3 regions of the Janthinobacterium sp. GW821-FHT03A03 genome follow, and region 3 is predicted to be linked to each of the others. Evidence: predicted binding sites of a transcription regulator. Region 3 holds the regulator's gene; each other region holds the start of a gene.

What was found. Region 3 encodes sigma-54, which starts transcription at its own class of promoters, with help from an activator protein. Its sites were predicted from a motif close to TGGCANGNAANCTGCTTT; they were not measured.
Region 1: AC07VI_RS27690 (TorF family putative porin) is a predicted target of sigma-54. The motif match lies at 1,687-1,704, and genes of this name have one in related genera.
Region 2: pedF (cytochrome c-550 PedF) is a predicted target of sigma-54. The motif match lies at 2,436-2,453, and genes of this name have one in related genera.

Annotation. Positions count from the first base shown of each region.
Region 1 is NZ_JBWKUZ010000029.1:1,623-7,676, forward strand. Features, by position in the region: gene AC07VI_RS27680 (YifB family Mg chelatase-like AAA ATPase) at 1-1,155, opposite strand, end outside; gene AC07VI_RS27685 (accessory factor UbiK family protein) at 1,266-1,514, opposite strand; gene AC07VI_RS27690 (TorF family putative porin) at 1,785-2,555, shown strand; gene AC07VI_RS27695 (P-II family nitrogen regulator) at 2,567-2,905, shown strand; gene AC07VI_RS27700 (ammonium transporter) at 2,917-4,452, shown strand; gene gshA (glutamate--cysteine ligase) at 4,657-5,955, shown strand; gene gshB (glutathione synthase) at 6,050-6,054, shown strand, end outside.
Region 2 is NZ_JBWKUZ010000036.1:3,285-9,338, reverse strand. Features, by position in the region: gene AC07VI_RS28985 (TonB-dependent receptor family protein) at 1-492, shown strand, start outside; gene AC07VI_RS28980 (substrate-binding periplasmic protein) at 1,060-1,893, opposite strand; gene pedF (cytochrome c-550 PedF) at 1,919-2,404, opposite strand; gene rtcA (RNA 3'-terminal phosphate cyclase) at 2,531-3,550, opposite strand; gene AC07VI_RS28965 (RtcB family protein) at 3,567-4,802, opposite strand; gene AC07VI_RS28960 (vWA domain-containing protein) at 5,072-6,054, opposite strand, start outside.
Region 3 is NZ_JBWKUZ010000010.1:67,968-74,021, forward strand. Features, by position in the region: gene hpf (ribosome hibernation-promoting factor, HPF/YfiA family) at 1-37, opposite strand, end outside; gene AC07VI_RS18595 (RNA polymerase factor sigma-54) at 107-1,585, opposite strand; gene lptB (LPS export ABC transporter ATP-binding protein) at 1,590-2,345, opposite strand; gene lptA (lipopolysaccharide transport periplasmic protein LptA) at 2,345-2,938, opposite strand; gene lptC (LPS export ABC transporter periplasmic protein LptC) at 2,964-3,575, opposite strand; gene AC07VI_RS18615 (KdsC family phosphatase) at 3,621-4,154, opposite strand; gene AC07VI_RS18620 (KpsF/GutQ family sugar-phosphate isomerase) at 4,154-5,188, opposite strand; gene AC07VI_RS18625 (monovalent cation:proton antiporter family protein) at 5,273-6,054, shown strand, end outside.

The sequences.
Region 1 (6,054 bases), on a different contig from region 3:
GTCAAGCAGCGGCCCGGATAAGCGGCTGTGATAGCGCAACACGGCGTCGGCGGTGCAGCGGCAGCGGCCTGAAGCGTGGCCCAGATAGCCGCAAGGGCAGGGATTCATGGCCGCGATCAGTTGAAAGCGCGCGGGGAATTCAGCCTGGCGGGCCGCCCGTGAAATATTGATAAGGCCCGACTCCAGGGGCTGGCGCAAGACATCGAGCACCTTGCGGTCAAATTCGGCGATTTCGTCGAGAAACAGGACGCCGCAGTGGGCCAGCGAGATTTCACCGGGCCGCGGGACATTGCCGCCGCCCACCAGCGCCACGCCCGACGCCGTCTGATGCGGGGCGCGATAGGGACGCCGCTTCCACTGTTCCACCCTGAAGTGTCCGCCCAGCGAGTGCACGGCAGCCGATTCCAGTGCTTCCTCGTCGCTCATCGGCGGCAAGATGCCGGGAAAACGGCTGGCCAGCATGGTCTTGCCTGCACCGGGCGGCCCCACCATGAGGACGTTATGACCGCCTGCGGCCGCCACTTCCAGTGCGCGCCGCGCCTGCTGCTGCCCTTGCACGTCGGCGAAGTCAGGGTACGGAGAGGTGGCCACCGGCAGCATGGGTTGGTGGCGCTGCAGCGGGGTCTGGCTGGCCGGCGCGGCAAAGTGCGCGCAGACCTCGAGCAAGGTGTGCGCGGGATAGATGCTGGCGTTGCCGACGAGGGCCGCCTCGTCGGCATTTGCGTGCGGCAGGATAAAGGCGCGCGGCAGGCCAGCTTTACTGCGTTGCATGGCAAAGGTCATGGCCAGCGCACCGCGAATGGGGCGCAGCTGTCCCGACAGCGACAGTTCGCCGGCAAATTCATAGTGGTGTAATTGTTCGCCCGGCAATTGGCCGGAGGCGGCCAGAATGCCCAGTGCGATGGGCAGATCGAAGCGTCCAGATTCCTTCGGCAAGTCTGCGGGCGCCAGGTTGGCCGTGATGCGCCGCGCCGGCATTTCGAAGCCGCAGTTTTGCAGCGCGGCCCGCACGCGGTCGCGCGATTCTTTCACTTCCGTATCGGGCAGGCCGACGATGGTAAAAGAAGGCAAGCCATTGGCAAGGTGGACTTCGACATTCACCTCGGGCGCCTCCATGCCGGCCAGGGCACGGCTTTTCAGGACTGCCAGACTCATCAGACCCCCTGCACCGCGGACGCGGGCAGTACCAGTCTAGCCCTTGCAACAGCCTGAAGCTTGATGTGTGCCAGCAAGGCTGCCGATTGCGGCGCCTTGCCTGCGCTGAATTAAGCCTTCGGGTCGTTCAGGCGAGTTTCCAGTTCGATCAGGCGCAATTCCAGTGCATCGAGCTTGGCGCGGGTCTTGGCCAGCACTTGTGCCTGGATATCGAATTCTTCGCGCGTGACCAGGTCCAGGCGGGCGAAGCCCTGGGTCATCATCGATTTGACATTTTTCTCGATATCCTTGGCCGGCGAGTTCTCGATGGCCTGGTGGATCTTGCCTTGCAAGTCGTTAAAGAAGGTATTCATGTCCATGGTCTGTCCTTTTATGGTGCGGCATGTGCATCGCACCATTGCGGTGCACAGCAGTGTTAATCTGGTGCGAAAATAGGCAAATCCACAACGCCTCAACAGCGTATTCCCGCATGCCCAGCGGCGTGCAGGGTATGTATGGACGGAAATGCACCTGTCAAGGTGGCAATATAGCTGGCACGCATTCTGCTATAGAAGTGATGAACGCTTTGTGATCTCCAGCCAAGATTTTAAACCTCAACCGCTTTAAAAGTTCAATAAAAGGGAATCGCCATGAAGAATCTGTCCAAGAACATGACTTTAGCAGCCGCATTGACGTTGGCCATGACCGCCCTGAGCGGCAGCGCCATGGCCCAGGATGCGGCTGCGGCGGCACCGGCTGCGGCCGAGGCCGTGCCCGACAATGTGGTGAGCTACAACGTGGCGCTGACCAGCGATTACCGCTACCGTGGCATTTCGCAAAGCCGTCTGAACCCGGCCGTCAGCGGCGGTGCCGACTATACCCATAATCCGACGGGGCTGTATGTGGGCACCTGGTTGTCGAGCATCAAGTGGATCAAGGACGGTGGTGGCGATACCAATCTGGAATGGGATATCTACGGCGGCAAACGGGGCGAGATCAGCAAGGATTTTACCTATGACGTGGGCGGCCTGTACTATTTCTATCCCTCGAATGGCTTGAGCACCAATGCCAACACCTTCGAGCTGTACGGCCAGCTCGGCTATGGCCCCGCCTATATCAAGTATTCGCACTCGACCACCAATCTGTTTGGTGTCGCCGACAGCAAGAACAGCGGCTACCTTGACGTGGGCGCCAACGTGGACGTGCATGATGGCTACACGCTGAACCTGCATGCCGGCCGGCAGAAAGTCGCGCACAACGATTCCCTCAGCTACAACGATTACAAGATCGGCGTGACCAAGGACTTTGGCGTGGTGACCGTTGCACTGGCGGCCGTGAAAGCCAACATCACGTCGTTGGCGCCCAACGGCAAGAATCTGGCGAAATCCGGTCTCGTGCTGACCGTGTCCAAAACCTTTTAAGCGAGACTGCCATGAAAATGATTACTGCAATCATTAAACCGTTCAAACTGGACGAAGTGCGCGAAGCCTTGTCGGCTATCAATGTGCAAGGCATAACCGTCACCGAAGTCAAAGGCTTCGGCCGCCAGAAAGGTCACACGGAACTCTACCGTGGCGCCGAGTATGTCGTTGATTTCTTGCCAAAAACCAAGATTGAAGCGGCCGTCGATGACGCCATTGTCGACCAGGCCATCGAAGCGATCGAAGGTGCCGCGCGTACCGGCAAAATCGGTGATGGCAAGATTTTCGTCTACAACCTGGAACAGGTTATCCGCATCCGTACCGGTGAAACCGGCAACGAAGCGCTCTAAGGGGAATATTGATGCCTAAAAATATAACAAAATTGCTCGCCGGGATAGCCTGTCTGTGTGCGTTTGGCTTCGTCACGCCGAGCTTTGCCGATGCCCCCGCCAAGACGGAGGCGGCCACGACTACGGCCGTTGCCGCCCCCGCCGTCACGCCGGTGCCTGACGCCGCGCCCGCTGCCGCCGCTCCGGCCCCGGCTGCTGCCGCGCCAGCAGCAGCCCCCGTCGCCAACAAGGGCGATACCAGTTTCATGATGATTTCCACCTTGCTGGTGATCCTGATGACGATTCCTGGCCTGGCCCTGTTTTACGGCGGCCTGGTGCGTTCCAAGAACATGCTGTCGGTGCTGATACAAGTGTTCATGGTATTCGCGCTGGTGATCGTGCTGTGGTGCATTTATGGCTATTCCATTGCCTTCACGGAAAAAAATGCCTTCTTCGGTGGCTTCGACCGCCTGTTCCTGAACGGCATCTGGGATCCGGCCAAGGGCACGTTTGCCGCCGCCGCCACCTTCAGCAAGGGCGTCGTCATTCCCGAGTTCGTCTTCGTGGCTTTCCAGGGCACGTTTGCCGCCATCACCTGCGCGCTGATCGTCGGCGCCTTTGCCGAGCGCGCCAAGTTTGCCGCCGTGCTGGCCTTCGTCGTGCTGTGGTTCACGTTCGCCTACCTGCCGGCCGCTCACATGGTGTGGTTCTGGACCGGTCCTGACCTGATCACCAATGCCGCCACTTCGGCCAGCGAAGCCCTGAAGGCGGGCTGGATCTGGCAAAAAGGCGCGCTGGACTTCGCCGGCGGTACCGTGGTGCACATCAATGCCGCCGTTGCCGGCCTGGTGGGCGCCATCATGATCGGCAAACGCGTCGGTTATGGCCGCGAATCGATGGCGCCGCACTCGCTGACGATGACCATGATCGGCGCTTCCTTGCTGTGGGTGGGCTGGTTCGGCTTCAATGCGGGCTCTTCGCTGGAAGCGGGCGACGTGGCGGCATTGGCTTTCGTCAACACCTTGCTGGCAACGGCCGCCGCCACCCTGTCGTGGGTATTTGGCGAATGGATCACCAAGGGCAAGCCCTCGATGCTGGGCGGCGCCTCGGGCGCCGTCGCCGGCCTGGTGGCGATCACCCCGGCGGCCGGCTTTGTCGGTCCGATGGGCGGTCTGGTAATGGGCTTGCTGGCCGGTATCATCTGCCTGTGGGGCGTGAACGGCCTGAAACGCCTGATCGGCGCCGACGATTCGCTCGACGTCTTCGGCGTGCATGGCGTGGGCGGTATCCTGGGCGCCTTGCTGACGGGCGTGTTTGCGGCACCGCAACTGGGCGGCCAGGGCATCTTCGACTATGTCACCAACAAGATGTCGGCCGACCCGTACTCGATCGGCCATCAGGTGTGGGTGCAGGCGCAGGCAGTCGGCACGACCATCCTCTGGTCGGCCCTGGTCTCCATCGTCGCCTATAAGCTGGTCGACATCGTCATCGGCTTGCGCGTGCCGGAAGAAGAGGAGCGCGAAGGTCTCGATATCACCAGCCATGGCGAGCAAGCTTATCATGGCTAAATGATAATTATCTGGTGTGCCAGCGCTGCGGCGCGGCATGCCAGACTGGAAAAGGCGCCTCCTTGAGGCGCCTTTTTTTCGTTATGGGAATGGAAAAGGTCTTTAAAACAAGGCTTTTGCCCCGATTTGGGGTACTTACACGGTAATATAGTCGGCAGTTCTGTGTGCTTTTTTGAATACTGCACATAATTTAAGGATGTAACTATGGTTCCCCATCTCGTCACGGCCCTGACCGGACCGCTGCTCGACCTCGAAAAAAAGATTCTGGCAGCGACGCCGGCCATTGAGCGCTGGTTTCGCATGGAGTGGCAGGAGCACACGCCGCCCTTCTATTGCTCGGTAGACTTGCGCAACGCCGGCTACAAGCTGGCCCCTGTCGATACCAATCTGTTCCCTGGCGGTTTCCATAACCTGGCCACGGAAATGCTGCCCCTGTCCGTGCAGGCGGCCATGGCCGCCATCGACAAGTATTGCCCGGATGCCCGCAACCTGCTGATCGTGCCGGAATTGCACAACACCACGCCGCAGTACCTGCAGAACGTGGCGCGCCTGATGCAGATCTTCCGCCAGACGGGGCTGCACGTGCGCTTCGGTTCGTGGTCGCCCGACATCACCCAGCCGACGCCCTTGGCGTTGCCGGATGGCAACATGCTCGTCATCGAGCCCCTCGTGCGCCTGAACAATGGCCGTCGGCTGGGCTTGAAGGATTTCGACCCGTGCACGATTCTGCTGAATAACGACTTGTCGGACGGCATCCCCGATATCTTGCAAAATATTCATGAGCAAAGCCTGTTGCCGCCCTTGCACGCGGGCTGGGCCTTGCGCCGCAAGAGCAACCACTACACGGCCTACGATGAAGTGGTGAAAAAATTCGGCAAGATGATCGATGTCGACCCGTGGATGCTCAATCCCTTCCACGCCAAGTGCAGCGACGTCAACTTCCAGGAAGGCGAGGGCGAGGACGCGCTGGCCGCCAGCGTCGACGTGCTGCTGGCCAAGATCCGCAAGAAATACAAGGAATACGGCATCAAGGAAAAGCCGTTTGTCATCGTCAAGCCCGACGCCGGCACGTATGGCACGGGCATCATGACGGTGCGCGACGCCAGCGAAGTGCGCGACCTGTCGCGCAAGCAGCGCGACAAGATGTCCATCGTCAAGGACGGCAAGGTCGTCACGGACGTGATCATCCAGGAAGGCGTGCCGACCTTCGAAAGCATCAAGGATGCCGTGGCCGAGCCGGTCGTCTACATGATCGACCGCTATGTGGTGGGCGGTTTCTACCGCGTGCACGCGGAGAAGGGCGTCGACCAGAACCTGAACGCGCCCGGTTCGCAGTACGTGCCGCTGGCGTTTGCCCAGCAGCACGCCGTGCCGGACTTGAAGGCCAAGCCGGGCACGGCCGCGCCGAACCGCTTCTATGTGTATGGCGTGGTGGCGCGCCTGGCCTTGCTGGCCGCCTCGCTGGAAATGGAACGCACGGACCCGAATCCCGAGGTGTATTGATCCATCAAGGAGACGTGCCGGGCGCGGCGACCACTGCGCCCGGCGATCTCGGCTAGAATCAGGCATTACCCAGGCACCCCGATTGGACCGACTCATGAA
Region 2 (6,054 bases), on a different contig from region 3:
ACCAGCTACCGCAATGCCAGCAAGACCTTGCGCCAGGGCATGGAGGTATCGCTGGACTCGACCCTGCCTTACGGTTTCACGGCGAAAGTGGCGCTGACCAGCCTGCATGCCGTGTATGACCAGGCCTTTGGCAGCGTACGCGAAGGCAGCCGCTTGCCGGGCGTGCCCAGCGCCAATCTGTTCGCGGAGCTGGCGTGGAAAGACACGCTCGACCGTTTCGGCGCGGCAGTGGAAAGCGTGGCCAGCAACCAGGTCTACGCGGAAGATAGCAACATCGAAAAACCGGCGCCCGGCTACACGGTGTTCAATGCCCGCTTCAACGCCAAACAAAACGCAGGCCATTGGCGCTTCAAGGAATTTGCCCGTCTGAACAATCTTTTCGACAAGACTTACGTGGGTTCCGTCATCGTCGGCGACAGCAACAAGCGCTACTATGAAGCGGCGCCGGGCCGTAACTGGCTGCTAGGCGTCAGCGCCCAATACGCCTTTTAAGAACACCTGAGAAAAAGTCCATGGCGGCGTTGCATTGCCTGGCCGTACTATTCGTACTGCCTGCGGCAATGCGCCTTGCCCTGAACATTTTTCAGGCGTTCTCATGATCTGAGAAAAAGTCCATGGCGGCGTTGCATTGCCTGGCCGTACTATTCGTACTGCCTGCGGCAATGCGCCTTGCCCTGAACATTTTTCAGGCGTTCTCATGATCTGAGAAAAAGTCCATGGCGGCGTTGCATTGCCTGGCCGTACTATTCGTACTGCCTGCGGCAATGCGCCTTGCCTTGAACATTTTTCAGGCGTTCTCATGATCTGAGAAAAAGTCCATGGCGGCGTTGCATTGCCTGGCCGTACTATTCGTACTGCCTGCGGCAATGCGCCTTGCCTTGAACATTTTTCAGGCGTTCTCATGATCTGAGAAAAAGTCCATGGCGGCGTTGCATTGCCTGGCCGTACTATTCGTACTGCCTGCGGCAATGCGCCTTGCCTTGAACTTTTTTCAGGCGTTCTCATGAAAAAGCCCGCGCCTCTTCCGATGTGCGGGCTTTTAAACGAAAGCAGGCTACTTCAGGGCCGCGCTTCCTTCACGCCATGCTTCTCAAAGATGGCTTTCAATTCACCGCTGGCCGCCATCTCGTTCATGGCCGCCTGCAGCAGCTTGCCCACGTCGAGCTGCTGGCGGCTGACGGCCAGGCCCACGGCCCAGCCGGCACGCGGCAAGCGGGCGAACGCCACTTCGCTCAGGGGGAAGGCGGGGTCGCTTTTCAGCACCGACTCGATTTCCGAGCGGTTCGCCAGTACGGCGTCGAGCTTGCCCGCCTGCAATTGCTGCAAGGCTTCGGTCGCCGTGTCGAAGATGCGCACGTCGTCGCGGTACTTGCCATTGTCCTCGCCCAGCATCAGCATGGCGGCGATCGACACTTTTTCGACGCCGATGCGCTTGCCGGCGAGGCTGGCGACCCCGTCGAATTGCGGCACGGCTTGCACGCTGCGGGCCAGGCGCACGGTTTCCACATAGTATGGGGCGAAGATCTCGACCTTGTCGTTGTCCGCCATCAATTTCTTGTCGACCGGCACGTGCAGCATCACGTCGGCGGGACCATAGCCGAGGTAATGTCCCTTCCACACCATATTGCGCAAGTCGTCGTTGAGGTTTTCGCCGGCGGGAAAGGGCAGCAAGCTCAGTTTCAAGCCCAGCTTTTTCGCCAGCGCTTCGGCAATGTCGATATCGATGCCCGTACCCTTGTCGGAAAACGGGGCGAACTCGTTATACACAGCCACTTTCAGGCTGCCCGACTGCTGCACTTTCTGCCAGTCGGCGCGCGCCGGCGCGGCCGCGCACAGCGCCAGGCAGGCGAGCGAGAGCATCGCGCGCGTGCCCCGGAGTTGAAATGAACGCATGGGACTCCTTCGTGATCAGTTCGGCCTAATTAGACTCGCGGCGGGTTTCCAGGTAGGTCTTGATGGCCCACATGGCTTCCTGGTTGAACACGCCCTCGAACGGCGGCATGTACACGGCGCCATTGCGTACTTTACCGTGACGTATGGTCGCCAGGAAATAATTGTCCGTTTCCTTGTAGCAAGCCTGTTTCTTTGTCTCATTCTTGATACCGAAACAGTCGCGATCGAGCTGGCGCAAGTCCGGCGCGATGCCGCCCGAGATGGCTTCGATGCCGTGGCAGCGGGCGCAGTTCTGATTGTAGGCCGAGGTGCCCACCGTCAGGGCCAGTTTGTTGCCCCGATATGGGTTTTGCTCGAGCCATTTGTCGCCCACCTTGGGTAAACCCGTGGTGTCGACGCCTTGCGGCGTGACATTGCCGTGCGCATAGGCTTGCGGCAAGGTCAGCAGGGAAGTGAGGGCAACAGCGCCGGCGGCGGCTACGCCGAGCAGGGTGCGGATGGAATAGGTCATGCTGGTCTCCTTGGTAGTGAATATCCAAAGAAGAGCAAATGCCATGCCATGCATGCGTACCCCTGATCCGGCCGCCCATGTATCAATTTGGAACAGCTGCAACAGGTATTTGTGTCACCGCGTACGTCAGGCGGCGGCCACCGTGCAGATACTGCCCCGCTCCTGCTGCTCGAAAGTAATACGCACGGGCAAGAAGCGGGAAATCACGTCCGCATTCGTCAACGCATGCTGCGACACCTTGCTGCAGCTGAAGGCGCCGCCGCCGGCCAGCGCCATGGGCAGCAGGAGCTGGTCGGCCAGGTGCTCGCCCACGGCCGCGTCCGTCTTGAGATAGGCGCGCACCTCGTTCAGCAGGCGCTTGGCCACGGATTCGGCCAGCAGGGACTTTTCGCCGAACGAGGTAAATACTTCCGTGACATATTCATGCTCCAATGTCAGCAGCAAGACGTTGCCCGGCCCCTGCTCCGCCGGCAGGCCGACGATGCGCAGCTGCTTGCCGCTCCAGCCCATGCCCTGGGCGACGCGCTCGAGCTCGCGCTGCGCCACGTTCACATGCACGCCCGCCACCACGCTTTCCGCATACCCGGCCTTCCGCTCGCCGCGCTGCAACAATGCGATGGGCAGCAAGCGCTGGCATGGTTGCACCGTGGCAATCACTTCGCCGCCGCCCGCGGGATGAAAGCCGTAGCGCTGCTGCGCGATATCGACGTCGGCGCCCATCTGTTCCAGGATGCGGCCATACGCGCGCTGCAAAAAATGCACGGGCGGCGCCATGGCATTGTGCGTGCCGCCGCTGATGCGCACGGTGGACGGGCCATCCGCATGCAGCAAGGCCGGCAGCAGGGTTTGCAGCACCAGGGTGCAACTGCCGGCGCTGCCGATGGCGAAGCGGTAATCGCCGCCGCGTATGGGGCCAGGCGCGAACTCCAGGCTCGATGCGCGCAGCGCCACTGGCGTCGTGCGCGCCCCGCAAATGGCGGCCGCCGCCTGCACGGCCAGCAGATGCTGGCGCAGCAAGCCGGGCTTTTCCCGCCCCGCGCGGATATTCGTCAGCCGGAATGACTGGCCCGTGATCATGGACAGGCTCAGCGCCGAGCGCAAAATCTGTCCGCCGCCTTCACCTTGCGCTCCATCAATTTCTATCATCTGTACTTTCTTTCTATTAACCTTTGACGCAAACGACCTGCTTCAGGATATGCACGACGTCGACCAGTTCGCGCTGCGCCAGCATCACCGCATCGATATCCTTGTAAGCCATCGGAATTTCATCGATCACGTTTGCATCCTTGCGGCATTCCACGCCCTCGGTGGCGCGGATCTGGTCGTCCAGGCTGAAGCGCCGCTTCGCTTCCGTGCGGCTCATCGTGCGGCCCGCGCCGTGGCTGCAGCTATGAAAACTGTCCGCATTGCCCTTGCCGCGCACGATAAAACTCTTCGCGCCCATGGAGCCGGGAATGATGCCCAATTCTCCGGCGCGGGCCGAGACAGCGCCCTTGCGCGTGACCAGCACGTCCTTGCCGAAGTGGTGCTCCTTCTGCACATAGTTATGGTGGCAGTTGACGGCCTCCACGTGCGTCTGGAACGGCTTATGGATGACCGTGCGCACGGCGGCGATCAGGTTTTGCATCATCACTTCGCGGTTGTTGCGCGCGAAACGCTGGGCCCAGCCCACGGCTTCCACGTAATCGTCGTAATGCTGCGTGCCTTCAGCCAGATAGGCCAGGTCCTGGTCGGGCAGGTTGATGAAGTGGGTGCGCATGTCCTGCTTGGCCAGTTCGATGAAATGCGTGCCGATGGCATTGCCCACGCCGCGTGAACCCGAATGCAGCATGAACCATACGCTGCCCTGCTCGTCGAGGCACACTTCGACGAAGTGGTTACCGCTGCCCAGGGTTCCCAGGTGACGATAGTTATTCGTGTTCTTCAGCTTGGGCGTTTTCAGGCAGATGGCGTCGAATTCATCCTTCAGCTGCAGCCACGCGGCGTCGACCACCGAGGGCGGCGTATGCCAGGAACCCTCGTCGCGGCCCCGGTGGCCCCGCGTCTTCGGCGACATCCCGTGCGGAATGGCGCGCTCGATGGCGCTGCGCAGCGGCCCCAGGTTATCGGGCAAATCGCTGGCCGTCAGCGTGGTCTTGGCCGCCATCATGCCGCAGCCGATATCGACGCCCACGGCTGCCGGAATCACGGCGCCCAGGGTGGGGATCACGCTGCCGATGGTCGATCCTTTACCCAGGTGAACGTCGGGCATGACGGCGATATGCTTGTAGATGAACGGCAGGGTCGCCGTGTTGCGCAATTGTTTTTTTGCCGCTTCTTCGACAGGCACGCCACGCGTCCACATTTTCACGGGACGGCTGCCTTCGGTATGCAGGACTTCGTATTCTTCGTTTTTCATCGCTATGCTCTTCTTCTATTGTATAGGGGGTGATGACAAGGATTGGTGAAACATTGCCGACGCATCGGCTCTAAATGTAGTTCCACCGGCATTCATCAGTACGACAACCCGACCAGGGAGACAGGATTTCTGCCAGGCTGACTGCACCTGGCAGGCCGGTTTGACGCGGCTGATCGATGTAATCCTGTCGGCATTCGGGGCACTGCGGCGCATGACCAGCCGGGACAGGACATCTTTATGTAGCCTTGTCCGCATTCATGCGCTTTGCTTCAACAACCTCGCGCCGCGATATCGATGGCGGCGATTTCCCCCACCCAGTGGGCTGGGTCCAGCTGGCCGGCGGCAAAGGCGGCGATGATCCTGAATACATCATCGGAAAAACCGCCGATATTCAAAATATCCCCGCGCTCCATCGCCTGCGTGGTGGCGTGCGGCGCAATATCGATGCAGACCAGCTTTGCCTGCGGATTGCGCTGCTTGAAGACATTCCACTGTCCCATGGTCGCCGTGGCGCCGCTGCGCTTCGCGTCGATCCACGATTCGTTATCGGACACATAGATCACCAGGTCGGCCAGCTCCTTCCTGCCGTTCATGCGCAGCAGGGGCGCGCTGCAATTGGTGCCGCCACCGCCGATGGCCGCCAGCCTGGCCGCGTTCTCCATCACGCTATCATCCGCGCCGAGCGCGCACTGCACCACGCTGTGCTCGAACGGCAGCACCATCGCGTCCGGATTCTTGCGCAGCATGGCCGCCGCCACCAGCGCCGCCACGTCGATGCAGCGCACGTTCGAGGTGGCGCTGCCGCGAAAACCGCTGACGGGTGACGCCATCGAGCCGGAAACGTCGGGACACACCACCACCTTGCCGGCGATCCGCGGCACGTTCGCCAGCGATATTTCCAGCGCCTGCTCCAGCGCCGCGTGCACGATGCGCGGTACCTTGTCGCCGGCGGCCAGGTACGCCGACATCAGCTGGTACGGAAACACGCGCGAGCTGGCGATCGCCGCGGGATCGCACAGCCTGGCGGCGATCAGTTCCGGCATGCCGGCGATGTCGTACACGCCATGGCGGGCGAAGGTGTTCAAGTTCATGCGCACCATCTGCCAGCCGCCCTGGCGGGCGATCTGCGCCCACGCCTGTGCGTTCAAGGGCAGCGCCGTCAGCATCTGAAACGGCACTGCCGGAATCGCTTGCGCTGGATCAAGCTTGTAAGCTTCGAACGCTGCCAGCGTCGGCGGCAGTGCGGCGGCAT
Region 3 (6,054 bases):
TCACTTCAAGATGATGTCCGCTGATGGTGAGATTCATACACACTCCTAAAGATGATCGGGTTCGTGCGGTCCATCCTATCCGGCCCGCAGAGGAACCGAAAAAAACTTACAAACACTTACGCAGGCTCACTGGCGGAATTTTCAACGCTTCCCGGTACTTGGCAACAGTACGTCGCGCAATCACCATGCCTTGTTCCCCCAGCATGTCCGCAATCTTACTGTCGGATAAAGGATTTTTAGGGTCTTCTGCTCCTGTCAGTTGCACGATCAATGCCCGTATCGCCGTCGATGACGCTTCGCCCCCCGCTTCGGTGGCGACGTGGCTACCAAAGAAATATTTCAACTCAAACATGCCATGCGGGGTCAGCATGTACTTTTGGGTTGTTACCCGCGAGATAGTACTCTCGTGTAATCCCAGTGTATCAGCTATTTCACGGAGCACAAGGGGCCGCATGGCAACGGCCCCATGCGAGAAAAAGTTCTTTTGTCTTTCTACTATCGCCTGCGCCACGCGCAAGATCGTATCGAAGCGCTGGCGCATGTTCTTGATCAGCCACTTGGCTTCCTGCAACTGTGCGCCCATGGCACCTTCGCCCTTGCCCTGCTTCAACAAATTGGCGTACATGGCGTTCACGCGCAGGCGCGGCATGACGTCATTGTTCAGGCTCACCTGCCAGCCATTGCGCGCGCGCTTGACGACCACGTCGGGCACCACGTAGTCGGACACGTCGGAGGCGAACACGGCGCCCGGATGCGGGTTGCACAGCCGGATCACCGTCTGCGCCTCGCGCAAGTCTTCATCGTCGCAATCGAGGGCTTTTTTCAGCTTGTTGAAATCGCGCTGGGCAAACCAGGCCAGGTGCTTTTCCACGATGACGAGGGCCATGCGCCGCGTCACCAGGGCGATGTGCGGCAAGCGCCTGATTTGCAGGGCCAGGCATTCGGACGCATTGCGCGCGCCCACGCCGGGCGGGTCGAAACTTTGCAGCAGCGCCAGCGCCGTGCGCAGTTCGTCGGCGTCGATTTCCAGCTCTTCCGGCAGGCGCGCCAGGATGTCGTCGAGCGATTCCTCCAGGTAGCCATTGTCGTCGAGGGCATCGATGATCAGCTCGACCAGCGCGCGGTCGCGCAATTCGAGCACCGTCACGCGCATCTGCTCCATCAGGTGCTCGCGCAAGGTGCAGTGGTGGGCTTCGAGTTGTGGACGGGAATCTTCGTCGTCGGGCGCCTTGCCCCGGCTCGCCTCGCTCCAGTCGCTGTCGCCGCCGTCCGCGGCGGCCGGGCCCTCGCCCGCCTCGCCGTCAAAGCCGTCCGTTTCGGCCGGCGCGGCGGGCGCTTCCTGGCCTGGCGGCTGGGGCGGCGCTTCGGCCGGCGCGGCCGTGGAACTCAAGGCCCCGTCGGACAACAGGCGCAGCGACCGGTCGAGCGGGTCGTCGAGGCGCTCGAGCAGGGGATTGTCTGTCAGCAACTGCTCCAGTTCCTGGTGCAGTTCCAGGGTAGACAATTGCAGCAGGCGTATCGATTGCTGCAACTGCGGCGTCAGTGCCAGGTGCTGCGAGGTGCGCAGCTGCAATGATTGTTTCATTGGCTCACATGCGGAAGTGTTCGCCCAGATAGACCCGGCGTACCGACTCGTTCGCGATGATGTCATCGGGGCGTCCCGACGCCAGCACCGAGCCCTGGTTGATGATGTAGGCACGGTCGCAAATACCCAGCGTCTCGCGTACATTATGATCGGTGATGAGCACGCCGATATTGCGCTCCTTCAAGAAACGCACGATGCGCTGGATCTCGATCACGGCGATGGGATCGACGCCGGCGAACGGCTCGTCGAGCAGCACGAAGCGCGGGTCGGTGGCCAGCGCGCGGGCGATTTCCACGCGGCGGCGCTCGCCGCCCGACAGGGACAGGGCCTGGTTCTCGCGCAGCTTTTCAATCTGCAGGTCGGCCAGCAATTTATCCAGGCGCTCCTCGATCTCGGCCTTCTTCAGCGGGCGCCCGTCGACGGTCTGGATTTCCAGCACGGCGCGGATATTGTCTTCCACCGTCAGCTTGCGGAAGACGGACGCTTCCTGCGGCAGGTAGGACAGGCCCATCTGCGCGCGGCGGTGGATGGGCAGGCTGGAAATATCCACGCCGCTGATATCGATGCTGCCGCCATCGGACGGCACCAGGCCGACGATCATGTAGAACGAGGTGGTCTTGCCGGCGCCGTTCGGGCCCAGCAGTCCCACTACTTCGCCGCATTCGACTTGCAGCGAGACATCATGCACGACTTGCCGCTTGCCATAGGTTTTCTGCAGCCCGCGAACGATCAGGGTGCTGCCGCAACGTGTATTTTCCATTATTTCTTTCCTGGCGCGGGTGTCGCCGGCGCCTTCTCCGCCGCAGGAGCCTTGTTCTTCGGCTGGATCACCATGCGCACGCTGCCGCCATCGGGGGTGCTCGTGCCGCTGTTGGAATTTTCCATCGCAAATTCTTCCTTGCGGCTGTCATACGAAATGTAGGCGCCATTGGCCACGTCGGTCACTTTCGTGCCTTCCAGGCGCGTCACCTTGGCCTTGGAAAACAGTTTCACGACTTCCGTCTTGTTGTCATATTCCACGCGCTCCGCTTCGCCTTCCACCCACAGGTCGCCCGCGCCATCGCGCTTCTGGCGGAACGTGGCCAGCTTGCCGGGGTCGGCCCAGAAAGTGATGAACTGGTAGCCTTGCGGGTCTTCCGTGATCAGCGCGCGGCCCGCCTTCATGGTCAGGGTGCCCTTGACCAGCACCACGTCGCCCGTCAGGGTGCGCACCTGCTTGATGTCATCAACGTGGCCGCTGCGCGCCGTGATCACGGCTTCCTTCTCGGAATCGGCCTTCTCGGCATGCGCCGCGCCCATCACGCCCAGCGAGCAAACGGTCGAGAATAGAGTCAGCAGCAAGATGTTCTTCATAGTATGGTTTCCTTGTTTCATTCTGTCATTTTGCCGTCGCGGCCGGGCGCGGTTTCGGCGGGAGGACCATGCGCAGCGCCTGATGCACTTCCACCACGCCGGTGGCGTTGTTGGCTTTCATGCCCACGCCGTTGATGCGCGAAGCGCCCGTCAGGATGTCGACAGGCATGTCCGTTTCCATTCTTTCCTCATCCGGAAACACCGTCAGCGCTTCCGTCTTCAAGGTCAGGTTCTGCGCCTTCGGGCTGGCGATGCGGTCGATCACGACATTGCGGTGCAGTTGCAGCCGGGTATTATCCTGATCGATATGCGCCAGTTCCGCATTCATGTTCATCGGCGGCATGTCGGGCGTCAGCTTGCGCACGAAAGGCTGGTCGATATCGGACGAATCGTCGGCCGGGTAATGCGTAAGCTTGGTGCCGGACACGATGTAGCTGGGTTTGCCCGTCAAATCCATGCGCACCAGGCTGAAATTGGTGATGAAATAGTCCGGTTCATTCAAATGCTTGCTGGCGGTAATGTCCTGGGCATTCTTGTTCATCACTTCGAGCAGCCAGAAGCTGCCCAGCGCGACGATGACCGCCCCCAGCACGGTAAAACTCATGCGCCAGCGATGGGCGCCTCCTGGCTTACGCATATTGCTTCACTCTTTCAAATGTCACTGGCGGCGAGGCACGGCACCTCACTCCAGGAACGGCGCCATGACGCGCGCATAGTTGTCCTGCGCGCGCAACAGGAATTCGCAGATCTCGCGCACCGCGCCGCGGCCGCCGCCGGCCTGCGTCACATGGTGCGCCAGGCCCAGCGCTTCCGGGCGTGCGCCCGGCACGCTGACGGCAAAGCCCACGCGGCGCAGCAGGGGAGCGTCGATGACGTCGTCGCCGATGTAGCCGCATTGCTCTTCCGTCAAGCCCGTCAGCGCCAGCAACTCGCGGAACGGCGTCAGTTTATCGTGGCCGCCCTGGTGCACATGGGTAATACCCAGGTCCTGCGCGCGGCGCGCCGTGATGGCCGAGCGGCGCGCGCTGATGATGGCCGTCTGCACGCCCGATTCCTGCAGCAGCTTGATGCCCAGGCCATCATACACATTAAACGTTTTCATCATTTCGCCATCGGGGCCGAAATGCAGGCTGCCGTCGGTCAGCACGCCGTCGACATCAAAGATCATCAGTTTGACCTTGGCCGCCCGCGCCAGGTTGTCCGCCACGCTGTCCATCAGATCACCTTCGCTTGCGTCAGATCATGGATATGCAGCGCGCCGACCAGCTTGCCGTCGGCGTCCACCACCAGCATCTGGTTGATGCGGAACTGCTCCATCACGGCCACGGCATCGACGGCCAGGCGCTCGGGCGCGATGCTGCGCGGCTGCGCATGCATGACGTCGCGGATCGCCACTTGCGTGAAATCCTGCACGCGCTCGAACATGCGGCGCAAATCGCCATCGGTAAACACGCCCACGGGGCGGTTGTCCGCATCGACGACGGCCGTCATGCCCATGCCCTTCTTCGTCATTTCCTCCAATGCCTGCAGCAAGGAAGCGTCCACGGGCACCTTGGGCACCCGTTCGCCGCTGCGCATGACGTCATGCACATGGGTCAGCAGGCGGCGGCCCAGGGCGCCGCCCGGGTGCGAGCGGGCAAAATCTTCTTCCTTGAAGCCGCGCAAGTCGAGCAAGGCCACGGCCAGGGCGTCGCCCAGGGCCAGGGTGACGGTGGTGCTGGCCGTCGGGGCCAGATTCAGCGGACAGGCTTCTTTCTCGACGGAAATATCCAGGTGCACGTCGGCCAGCTGGGCCAGGCTGGAGTTCGGCTTGCCCGTCATGGAGATCAGCACGCCGCCCATGCGCTTGACGACAGGCATGATGGCCATCAGTTCGGACGACTCGCCCGAGTACGAAATAGCAATAAAAGCATCGTCCGAGGTGACCATGCCCAGGTCGCCATGGGCCGCTTCGGCCGGATGCACGAACATGGCCGGCGTGCCGGTGGAAGCGAGGGTGGCGGCAATCTTGCGCGCGATATGGCCGGACTTGCCGATGCCGGAGACGACGACACGTCCCTTGCACTGCAGCAACAGGGCCACGGCGCGGCCGACACTGTCGTCCGTGGCCAGGCGCGCATGCAGGGCGTTGATGGCGTCGGACTCGATCTGCAGGGTGGTGCGGGCCAGCGCGACAGCGCGCTCGGTGGTCGCTTGCATGTCAATTCGATCAAAAGCTTTCAGCATTGTTTTTTCATGGGTTACACTCATGCCCAAAGTATAAACGAATTAGGAAAGCAAAAAACTTGCCAGTCACAACAAACAACGATTTCCACTGAGCTCCCCGGGCAACCCATGTTTTCCTCGCTTGAACTGACCCTGATGTTACTCGGCAGCGCCGTGCTGGGCGTGGTCGCTTTCAGAATGTTGCATTTGCCGCCCATGCTGGGCTACCTGGCCGTCGGCATCGTCATCGGCCCCCACGCGCTGGGCCTGGCAGCCGAGAATGAAGCGAGCCATACCCTGGCCGAGTTCGGCGTCGTCTTCCTGATGTTTTCCATCGGGCTCGAATTTTCTCTGCCCAAGTTTCTCGCCATGCGGCGCATCGTCTTCGGACTGGGCATGGCGCAGGTGGCCACCACCATCGTCGCCACCGTCGTCTTCGGCTGGTTCGTCGGGCGCTACCTGTCCGCCTACATCCACCTGAGCTGGCAAGCCGCGTTCGCCCTGGGCGGCGCGCTGGCCATGTCGTCGACGGCCATCGTCTCGAAAATGCTGACGGAACGGCTGGAGCTGGAAAGCGAGCACGGCCGCAAGATCATCGGCATCCTGCTGTTCCAGGACCTGGCCGTGGTACCGCTGCTGATCCTGATTCCCGCCCTCACGCGCGATTCGGACAACCTGGCCGAAACCCTGGCCTGGGCCGGCGGCAAGGCCCTGGTCGTGCTGATCCTGCTGCTGTTCATCGGCCAGAAGATGGTGCGCGGCTGGCTGACCATCGTGGCCAAGCGCCGCTCGCAGGAATTGTTCATGCTCAATCTGCTGCTGATCACCCTGGGCGCGGCGTGGATCACGGAGCGGGCCGGGCTGTCGCTGGCCCTGGGGGCGTTCGTGGCCGGCATGCTCATTTCCGAGAC